DNA from 2 places in the Paenibacillus sp. FSL W7-1332 genome. Region 2 is predicted to be linked to the other one. Evidence: predicted binding sites of a transcription regulator. Region 2 holds the regulator's gene; the other holds the start of a gene.
The links. Region 2 encodes NrdR, which represses ribonucleotide reductase genes. Its sites were predicted from a motif close to AACACNATATATNGTGTT; they were not measured.
Positions count from the first base shown of each region.

Region 1: a site for NrdR is predicted at 3,188-3,205, ahead of MKX98_RS23785 (adenosylcobalamin-dependent ribonucleoside-diphosphate reductase). Genes of this name have one in related genera too.

Region 1 is NZ_CP150209.1:5,256,461-5,261,552, reverse strand. It holds gene MKX98_RS23800 (hypothetical protein) at 1-34, opposite strand, end outside; gene MKX98_RS23795 (YqhG family protein) at 179-1,141, opposite strand; gene MKX98_RS23790 (SNF2-related protein) at 1,143-2,900, opposite strand; gene MKX98_RS23785 (adenosylcobalamin-dependent ribonucleoside-diphosphate reductase) at 3,313-5,092, shown strand, end outside.
Region 2 is NZ_CP150209.1:5,760,166-5,765,257, reverse strand. It holds gene MKX98_RS26030 (lytic transglycosylase domain-containing protein) at 1-372, shown strand, start outside; gene MKX98_RS26025 (alpha/beta-type small acid-soluble spore protein) at 441-668, opposite strand; gene nrdR (transcriptional regulator NrdR) at 818-1,291, shown strand; tRNA gene MKX98_RS26015 (tRNA-Ala) at 1,468-1,540, shown strand; gene tnpA (IS200/IS605 family transposase) at 1,712-2,200, shown strand; gene MKX98_RS26005 (ABC transporter permease) at 2,428-3,609, opposite strand; gene MKX98_RS26000 (nuclear transport factor 2 family protein) at 3,868-4,647, opposite strand; gene MKX98_RS25995 (TetR/AcrR family transcriptional regulator) at 4,842-5,092, shown strand, end outside.

The DNA of each region.
Region 1 (5,092 bases), 500 kb from region 2:
CATGGTTATGAAGTTCCATGTTCCAACGCTTCAAATCATTAACCGCCTTTCCTTGGCCCTACGCGCCGTGGATGTGTTGGAATCATCATATCGGACAAGCTTTGCAAAGGCTGTTGCAAGCTGTCGCGGTAGGAGAAGGGAGAATGGTTCTTTTTTTGCCTGCTTTTGTAGAGGAGCGTCATGATGACGCACCCACAGGCGAACACAGATGAAATAGACCGCAGGTTATGACGGACAAGCTCACTTTCGGCTCGTACTGCCACTGCATTTCGGACCGGCGGTTCTTATATTGCTCCTCGATAAGCGCTTTTTTCTCTTCATCCTGCTCCTTGAGCAGGTCCTCGTAATAGCTGTCGATCACCAGCAGTTCTTCTTCAAGACGTTCTCTTGCTTTGGTGGCCCAGTCGTAGTCCAGCTTGCTTATCTTGTCGATAAGATGGTTCTCTAGCGCATCTACGGCCTGTTCGAGCGTAAGAGCCGCCGGTCGGACGTGAACGCTCTCGGGCAGGCGGGGCGTCAGTTCGCGTCCATTCAGGATTGCCGGGAAGTCTTGGGCAATCGCACGACTAGAAAGTGAGATTCCGAGAAAAAACAATTCCTCCCGCTTCAGATCACAGCTGAACTCCACCTTGAAGCAGACGCCCAGCCACTGCTCATACGGCGTGGAACGGGCTCTCGGACGCGGCTCGGTATCGCGCTGCTGGAACAGATAGACGCATTTGCCTTCCTCCCGGGAAGCATTCCAGATTTGGGCTAGCCGGCTGCTGCCGTAGCCAATGTTCTCCCGCTGAATGCGTCCGGGACCAAGGATAGGCAGAACCGGAGCATTCCCGTAAAAGCGGGCCAGGAGAGGGTCCTGCGTAGGCGAGGCAAGCTGTGCTTTGGCTTCGGCTTCCTTGGTTTTTGCAAGCCGTTCGTCGTATTTTTCCGGATCAAACACGAAATTGAACGACAACGTTTCGGCGGGAGCGCCGGTACGCTCCACGAAACCCCAGTAATACGGGCGGTTGGTAAGCATTTTGTCGGCTTGCGGCGACAGTTTCACAGTTACATGCTCAGGCGATTTTTCAATGACGGTGCATTCGGTGGCTTCCAAATAGGCCATGAAGTGCTGCTGCACCTCCTGCGGCGTCATGGTCATATTAGGCTTCTTCCTCTCTTAGATTATCTTCGACGGTGCTTCCCTGCTCGATATCCTGCTTGATATGGTGAATCGAGTCGCCCAATGTGCTGATGCGCTGCCGGATTTCATCATCGTTGCCGGACTCCAGCATGATTTTGTACAGGCTCTTCTCGATGGATTCCTTCTTCTCGAACCGTTCGAGAATGACATCCAGACCTCCGATGACCATCTCGAACATGTTGATCTTCTCGTGCAGCAGGTTCAGAATGTGCTCTTCAATGGTTCCTGAAGTGGACAGGTTGTAAATCTTCACGTCATTGGTCTGGCCGAGACGATGGACGCGTCCGATCCGCTGCTCGACCCGCATGGGATTCCAGGGCAGATCAAAGTTGATCATATGGTGGCAGAATTGCAGATTGATGCCTTCGCCCCCGGCTTCCGTCGCGATCATGACCTGTGCCTTGCCGCGGAACAGATCCATCATCCAGTCCTTCTTGCCGCGGTTCATTCCGCCCCGGTACGGTACGGAGATGAGCCCGTGATCGCGGAAATAATTGAGCAAGTATTCCTGGGTGGCGCGGTATTCCGTGAATACGATGACCTTCTCGTTCATTTGCTGGATCAGCTCGATGGTTTTTTCCGCCTTGGTGTTGGCTTTGATGGCCTTGATGAGATAGACGAGCTCCCAGATTTTATCGCGCAGCGGAGAGTCCTCGGGCAGCTTCTTGGACAGATTAACAAGAGTCACGAAAACGGCATCGCGGCTGCTGCACACTTCACGCTGGAGTGTAACAAGGGACAGCATACTGCTTAAATTTCCCCCTGCTGCCTGATACTGATCTTTGACGAAGGACGTGACGCCGTCGTATAATGACTGTTCTTCGGGCGAGAGGCTAAGCCCTACATTGCGGACGGATCGCTTGGTGAATTTCACTTCGCCTTCGCCGCGGCGGTTACGGATCATGACCTTGGACAGCTCATCCTTGAGCTGCTCCTGATTCTTGGGTCTTCGTTTATCGACAACAAAATTAGCGGCAAACTGCCCTTGGCCTCCAAGTTGGCCCGGCTTCAGCAGGGTGATCAGATTGAAGAGCTCGCTGAGATCGTTCTGCACCGGCGTGGCCGTCAGCAAGAGGCAGTATTTTTTGCGCAGCTTTTGAATGAATTGATAATTGGAGGTTTTTTTGTTCTTGAGCTTGTGCGCCTCATCGATGATGAGCATGTCGTACTCCTCGTTCAGCAGAATCTCCTGATGCGGATCGCGCTTCGCCGTGTCCATGGAGGCGACAACGATATCATTGCCCCAGGAGTACGCTTTTTTCTGCGCAATCGCAGGAATGCCGAACTTGGAGTTCAGCTCGCGAACCCATTGCAGCACAAGGGAAGCGGGAACGAGAATCAACACTTTGGATACCAGGCCGCGCACGATGTATTCTTTTAAAATAAGGCCGGCTTCAATCGTTTTACCAAGCCCCACCTCATCAGCGAGAATGGCTCGACCCGACATCTCGAACAATACGCGTCTGGCGGTATCGGTCTGATGGGGGAGCGGGGATAAGCCGCCTAGGTGCTTGAGGCATTGCAATTCTTCAAAGCTTGTAACGAGACGCGATTTCTCGCCCTCCACGGCAAGCTGGGCCAGACGATAGTCACCCCAAGGTCCGCCCTTGTCAAGTCGACCGGCGAGATCGTCAAACCAGGAACGGTCGATCTGCAATGGAACGGGAAGACGCGCGTCGAAAATCATGCCTGAGTCGGCAGATGGCTGATGGTTCATGTCGATCTCCTCCTGTTGTGAAAGATTCCGGGCCAGCGGTGTATATGTAGTATGGACGAAAAAAGAAGTCTTCATAACCTTGCACGGATTCGGAAGGCGTGGAATAACCCAAAGGGCGCACGGCTGCTGGAATTGGATATTTTCATCCTTTTTTTTCATAGGGAAGGCCGAAAAAGAGAGCGAGAGGAAGAAAGCGGAAGCTTGCGAGCGGGAGCTTGGATCTGTTGGCTTAATTTTCACATTATCGGCATAGTTAACCTATATATAGTGTAGTATAATGAATTGGTAGCACTATATATGGTGTATATAGTGGTTTTGAATGTTTGACCGGCTACATAACAGGTTATGTTGTTGGTGAGCGCATAACTGCGGAACTTTTTAATTTTATATTTTATATAGGAGGTAGTTGCTCTTGAGTACGATGCAGAATCAGCGGCTGGAAGGTTTGAGCGAGAAGATCTTTTTGGACCGGTATGCCTGGAAGGATGCGGACTCCAACAACGCTAAGGTAGGCGATGTGGTGCTCGTTTTGACGAAGGATGATCCTAAATTTCCGACCAAGGAAGTTGGCGAAATCGTGAAACGCGAAGGCCGCAAGGTCACGGTGAAGACACGGAAGGGCGAGCTTGTGGAATCGGATGTGGAGAAGCTGACGTTAACCATCGAGAAAACGCCGGAAGAAATGTGGGATCGACTCGCGGCTGCCATGTCATCGGTTGAGGCAACGCCTGAACTGCAGGAAGAGTGGCGCGGGAAGTTCCGCGAGATTCTGGATGATTGGAAGCTGGTGCCGGGCGGACGGATTGCGGCTGGAGCTGGTGCAAGCGATGAATTGACGCTGTTCAACTGCTACGTGATTCCTTCACCGAAGGACAGCCGGGGCGGCATCATGGAAACTCTGAGCGAGATGACCGAGATCATGGCGCGCGGCGGCGGAGTCGGCATTAATTTGTCTTCCCTGCGTCCTCGGCGCGCGATCGTAAGAGGCGTGAACGGTTCCTCCAGCGGTGCGGTATCGTGGGGCGGATTGTTCAGTTATACGACGGGATTGATCGAGCAGGGCGGAAGCCGCCGGGGCGCGCTCATGCTGATGATTAATGATTGGCACCCGGACGTGGAGGATTTCATTACCGTGAAGCAGACGATGGGACAAGTTACGAATGCGAACCTGTCGGTATGCGTCAGCAATGATTTCATGAAGGCCGTGAAGGAAGATCTGGACTGGGAGCTGGTGTTCCCGGATACTACGGATCCTGACTATGATGAGCTGTGGGACGGCGATCTGGATAAATGGAAGAAAGCCGGACACCGTATCATTCCATATAAAACAGTAAAAGCACGCGAGGTCTGGCACACCATTATCGAATCCGCATGGAAATCCGCAGAACCGGGCGTCGTATTCATGGAATACTATAACCAGATGTCCAACAGCTGGTATTTCAACCCGATTATTTGTACGAACCCTTGCGGCGAGCAGGGACTTCCGGGCTGGGGCGTATGCAACCTGTCCGCGATGAATCTGTCGAAGTTCTATGATGAGGCGAACCATGACGTTGCCTGGGATGAGCTGGCTACAACGACACGGTACTCCGTGCGTTTCTTGGATAATGTCATTGACCGGACGCCGTACCATTTTGAAGAAAACGAATTGAACCAGAAAAAAGAGCGCCGCGTGGGCCTTGGAACGATGGGTCTGGCGGAGCTGATGATCAAGCTGAACATCCGTTACGGCAGCCCGGAATCGTTGGAGTTCCTGGATAAGCTGTACGGCTTCATCGCGCGCGAAGCGTATCTCGCTTCTGCCGACATTGCCGAAGAGAAGGGATCGTTCCAGGCATTCGATGCCGAGCTGTACCTGCAAAGCGGCTTCATGAAAAATATGGCCGAGGTGTATCCTGAAGTTGCCGAGGCGGTGCGTGAAAAAGGCGCACGTAACGTCACCGTCATTACCCAAGCGCCAACGGGCAGCACGGGTACGATGGTCGGAACGTCGACAGGCATCGAGCCGTATTTTGCATTCAAATACTTCCGTCAGAGCCGACTCGGCTTCGACGAGCAGTTCGTGCCGATTGCTCAGGATTGGCTGGATAGCCATCCGGGCGAAGAGCTTCCGGATTATTACGTCACGGCGATGAGTCTCTCCGCCGAGGATCACATCCGGGTGCAGGCGGCAATTCAGCGCTGGGTGGACA
Region 2 (5,092 bases):
CCGGGTAAGGAGTCCAAGAAAGGCGCCCTGGGCATTATGCAGCTGATGCCGGATACGGCGAATTGGGCGATGGAAATGGCCAAGCTGCCATCGGTAAACCTGCTGAACGTAAAGAATGAAGTGGATGCGAATATCCAGCTGGGCACCTGGTATATTCAGAACCTGCACAAGGAAATGGACGGCAACCCAATTGCCGCCATCGCCGCCTATAATGCAGGCCCCGGGAACGTCAAGAATTGGATCAACAAGGGCATGTGGGATGGAACCTACGAGAATGTGAAGAGTATTCCCATCGGGGAAACCCGCCACTATGTACAGCGCGTGATTTATTATTATAATCAATATACGGATGTGTATAAGGACGGCTTTTAACGAAAAAAGAGCGCTGGACAGGCTCTTACATCGAGCCGTCCAACACTCCTTTTTTAAGGAAGAATCAATTATTGACCGGAGAATTGACCAGCCAATTGTTGCTCGGCCAGGGTTACAAGACGCTTTGTGATGTATCCCCCGATCGAACCGTTCTCGTAGGAAGTCATGTTACCTTGGTATCCGTCTTGTGGAATGGAGATACCAAGTTCTTGAGCTACCTCGTACTTCAATTGCTCAAGAGCAGCGTTTGCGCGAGGAACAACCAGGTTGTTGGAGTTGTTGTTGCTTTGTGCCATGTTAAGTTCACCTCCTTGGGTTGGTAAAAGTATTATGTCTCGGGTTTCGCATTTTCATAACATAAAAGAAAAAAGTTTTGCTGGTAAATTTTTCATTAGGGCCGTTAAGGCTAAAATACGCTGAAAACAAAGGAAGTGAAGATGACTTTATGAAGTGTCCATATTGCAGTTATGCCGGAACGAAAGTGCTGGATTCCAGGCCTGCCAACGAGAATAAATCCATCCGCCGCCGCAGGGAATGCGAGCAGTGCAGCAAGAGATTCACAACCTTTGAGATGGTGGAGGAAACGCCGCTGATTGTTGTGAAGAAGGATGGAAGCCGCGAAGAATTCAGCCGGGAGAAGGTACTCCGCGGTTTGATCCGGGCATGCGAGAAGCGTCCGGTATCCGTGGACCAGCTGGATATGATCGTATCGGATGTCGAGAAGGCACTGCGCAATACCGCAGCAGCAGAGGTGGAGAGCCGCCAGATCGGGGAGCTTCTGATGGAACGGCTGTATCCGGTCGATGAGGTAGCGTACGTCCGGTTTGCGTCCGTGTATCGGCAGTTCAAGGATATCAATATGTTTATGAAGGAACTGAAAAGCCTACTGTCCAAGGATACGGACGGTCAGGAGCTGTAAGAGCACCAGGGTTCTGCGTGATCCAGGTGCTCTTCCGGTGCTCTCAAGGAGCCCATCCTCATCATCGATAAGTGACATTATATAGAGAAGTAAAAGGGATACAGCACGTCATCAAAAAATGTGAAAAACCTGTTGACATGCCTGCTGATTTTTTATATGATATAGAAGTCGCTTACGGGGCCTTAGCTCAGCTGGGAGAGCGCATCGCTGGCAGCGATGAGGTCAGGGGTTCGATCCCCCTAGGCTCCATACGAAGAAAACCCTTGATTATCAAGGGTTTTTTCCTTTTTCTTGTAAAAAGAAAACCATACGCTATGCGTATGGTTCAGGATAGCTTAAGCGTTGTATAAAAAAAATCCTCCGAAGTGTTAAGATAAATTCGGTTCGCCAACCAAATTTAAAACACGAGGAGGAGATCAGATGGCATCTGATGTGAACAGTTTAGCACATACAAAATGGAATTGTAAGTATCACATAGTGTTTGCACCAAAGTACAGAAGACAAGTGATCTATGGGAAATTGAAAAGAGATATAGGAAAAATACTAAGACAATTGTGTGAAAGAAAAGGTGTAGAAATTATAGAAGCAGAGGCATGTAAAGATCATATACACATGCTGGTAAGTATACCGCCGAAAATAAGTGTGTCATCATTTATAGGGTATCTAAAAGGGAAGAGTAGCTTAATGATATTTGATCGCCATGCAAATTTAAAATATAAGTATGGGAATCGAAAATTCTGGTGTAAAGGGTTTTATGTGGACACGGTAGGAAGGAACAAGAAAGTGATTGAAGAGTATATACGAAATCAGTTACAAGAAGACGTGGTTGCAGAGCAAATGACGCTGGAAGAGTATATAGATCCATTCACAGGAGAAGAAACAGGAAGCAAACGAAAGAAGAAGAACTAGAAGACCCCTTAAGGGGTAGCCGAAAAAGTAGTGCGGTTGGCGAACGATTCAATGCCCTTTAGGGCTGGCCAGTAACAAAGGCTTTCAGCCGCAGAGCAAACCACCCGTTCACACGGGTGGTTTTGATTAATAACTTTTTAATTCTTCCCAGAAATGGTCGCAATCTAATTATAACATTGAGCGTAAAAAAGGAAGTACAACGCATCGTTGATTGTTCTTACTTTATTTTAATTGCTTGTAAAAGAAGTAGGAGCGGCATCTGTCGCTCGACCGACCCTAAATCCGGAAGTGAGCAGCAAGACCAAAAATCCACCGGCGACGCCCCACAAAATCAAGGCGTTTGAGTAAGCTGCGTCCAGTCCGCCGAAGTACATTACTTCCCGTAGCCCTCCTGCCGCGAACCGCAGTGGCGTCCACGAATAGATCCAATCTCGCGTTATCTGCGACAAGAACTCCGGAGCCATGTTCAGCAGCGGCATGGAGAAGAACATCAGCAGTACGAGAAGCGGTATTGCCCGGAATCCGATCCAATTCAGCAAGGAAGATTGCAACAAGAAGAACGCCGATCCAGCCAACCATAAGAACAACCACGTCTCCCCCGCGTTCGCCAGTTCCATACCGTACCACGACGAAGCCATCCATATGGTGTAGCACGAGGCTATGCCGACGATCGCAAGCCCCCCGATAGCTTGCAGCGCGCTGACTGTCCATCTCCTTGAACCCGCGGCGACCGCCTTCTGGCTAGCCAGGAACAAGACGACTCCGGTCACCATGCTGCCGATCCATATAATCTGGGTCAACAAACCCGGCGCATTCCCCGCCGCATTATTCACTCCCGGTGGATGCACGACTTCCTCCTGAACGTTCACCGGTGTCATTAAAGCTTTAGCCGTCTCAACCGGAATTTGCTCCGTTTGCTGTCCGATCTGCCCAAGCAGCTGCTGCAACAGTTCCCCGTTGATCATTTTCATCGCTTGCCCCATTGCCTGTCTTACGACCATCGAGGCTTGGGTGTTCATACCCTCATTGGAGAGGATTCTCACATTAGGGTGAATCGGCGAGTGCGTTGCTAGCGAGAGTAAACCGCTGCTCAGATCCGCCGGAATCACCATCGCTCCGTAATATTCGCGTTTATACAGTCCTTCCCGGGCCTTTTCCTCGGAATCCACGACATGCCAGACGAACGGCATTGCTGGGCTCGACAGCAACTTTTCCCGGATCATTTCCCCTACCGCAAACGTTCCTCCAGTCGGCAGCTCCGCCGGCTGGTCCAGGATAACGAGGGCCACCGGGACCTCCTTTGGCTTCGATCCAAGCACCGATCCCATCATCGCTACCCCGAATACGGTCAACACGATCAGGACGAGCACCATTCCCAGCCACATCATTTTTTGTGTCAGCATTTTCATGATCCACTACTCCTTGTCTCTTTATAATGAACATATGGTTGATTATCAACGGCAATGTTCATTGTGAAAGGACCACCATATAATATGGCTGCATCACACGGTCACTTCATGGCAATGAACAAAAATAGCGTTGCTGCAGCAACGCTTCTGTATCCATTTCATTAAAAAAATGATCACTCAAGTACATTCGTAAAATCGAAAGACATCACCGCACTTAAATTTCGGCGATGTCTTTCTTGCGATTCAGCTACACAAACTTCAAAATCTACTGTTCGAATTTTTTCGTTTTTCTGCCGGCAAGATGGCCTCGATTACGTCCCAATGCTCAGCGATCTTTTCATCCTCTACGCGGAACAAATCGTAGAAAGCGGTATGCTGACCATCAAACAGACCTTCACTCATTGTAAGAACAAAATCGCCTTGACCGATAACTTGATGGACATAAGTATATTGAAACTCAACATTTTTCTCCTTCAGAGCCTGCAAAGCAGCGTGAAGACCTGAAAGTCCATCTGCAATATGCGGACTATGCTGAATGTAGTGATCTCCATCAAAGTAAGAGGCAAGCAGGTCAGGGTTCTTCCCGAGCAAGATGTTCTCAACATAGCTTCTGACAAATGCCTTGTTGGCATCCGTTTTGTCGATATCCTTAATCGTAACCGGTCCGTCAATCATTGTATGATTGCTTGGTGTCTTCTCCACCATCTCTTGCAAATTATCCCAGTGCTCAACGATTAGTCCATTCTCAAAACGGAAGATATCAAATACGATTTTAGGGCCGTGAAAATGATATACAGAATGAAGTGCCACATAATTTCCGTCAACTAAAGCCCGCTTAATGCTTACCTTTGTACCAATTTCCTTTAAATGATCTAGAGCACCAAGCATGGTTTCACGACCATCGAGTAAGGCCTGGTTATGCTGAATATATTGATCTGGATGAACGTAAGCCGTAATCGCTTCGGGATTGCCGCTCTCAAAACTTTCCAGTACGGCGACTGCCTTACGAACAAGCTCATGTAGATGGTTGAATGTCATTGGAAAATCCTCTTTAGAGTTATTTAGTCATCTAGATAAATATTGAACAATATGTTGTTTATTTATCTCTTGCTCATTATAATAGAGGCTAATATAACGCTCAATATTCAATATTTTTAGTTATGATGGATAACAGACAACTCATAAAACTTTGTCGCTTAACGACCTAAATAAATGTAGGGGGAACGAAAACAATGAACAAGAAAACCGACTTAAGAATACTGCGCACGAAACAATCGATTCGAAAGGCGTTTTATGAGCTTATTCAGGAAAAGGGATATGAATCCATAACGATCCAGGATATTGCCGATCGGGCTATGATCAATCGAAACACATTTTATCTCCACTACCAAAACAAGCCTGATTTATTAGATACATGTATGAATGAATTGTTGAGCGAATTAAAGGATGCGGTCGTTCTTTGTCCCATCAGCATGAATCCTTT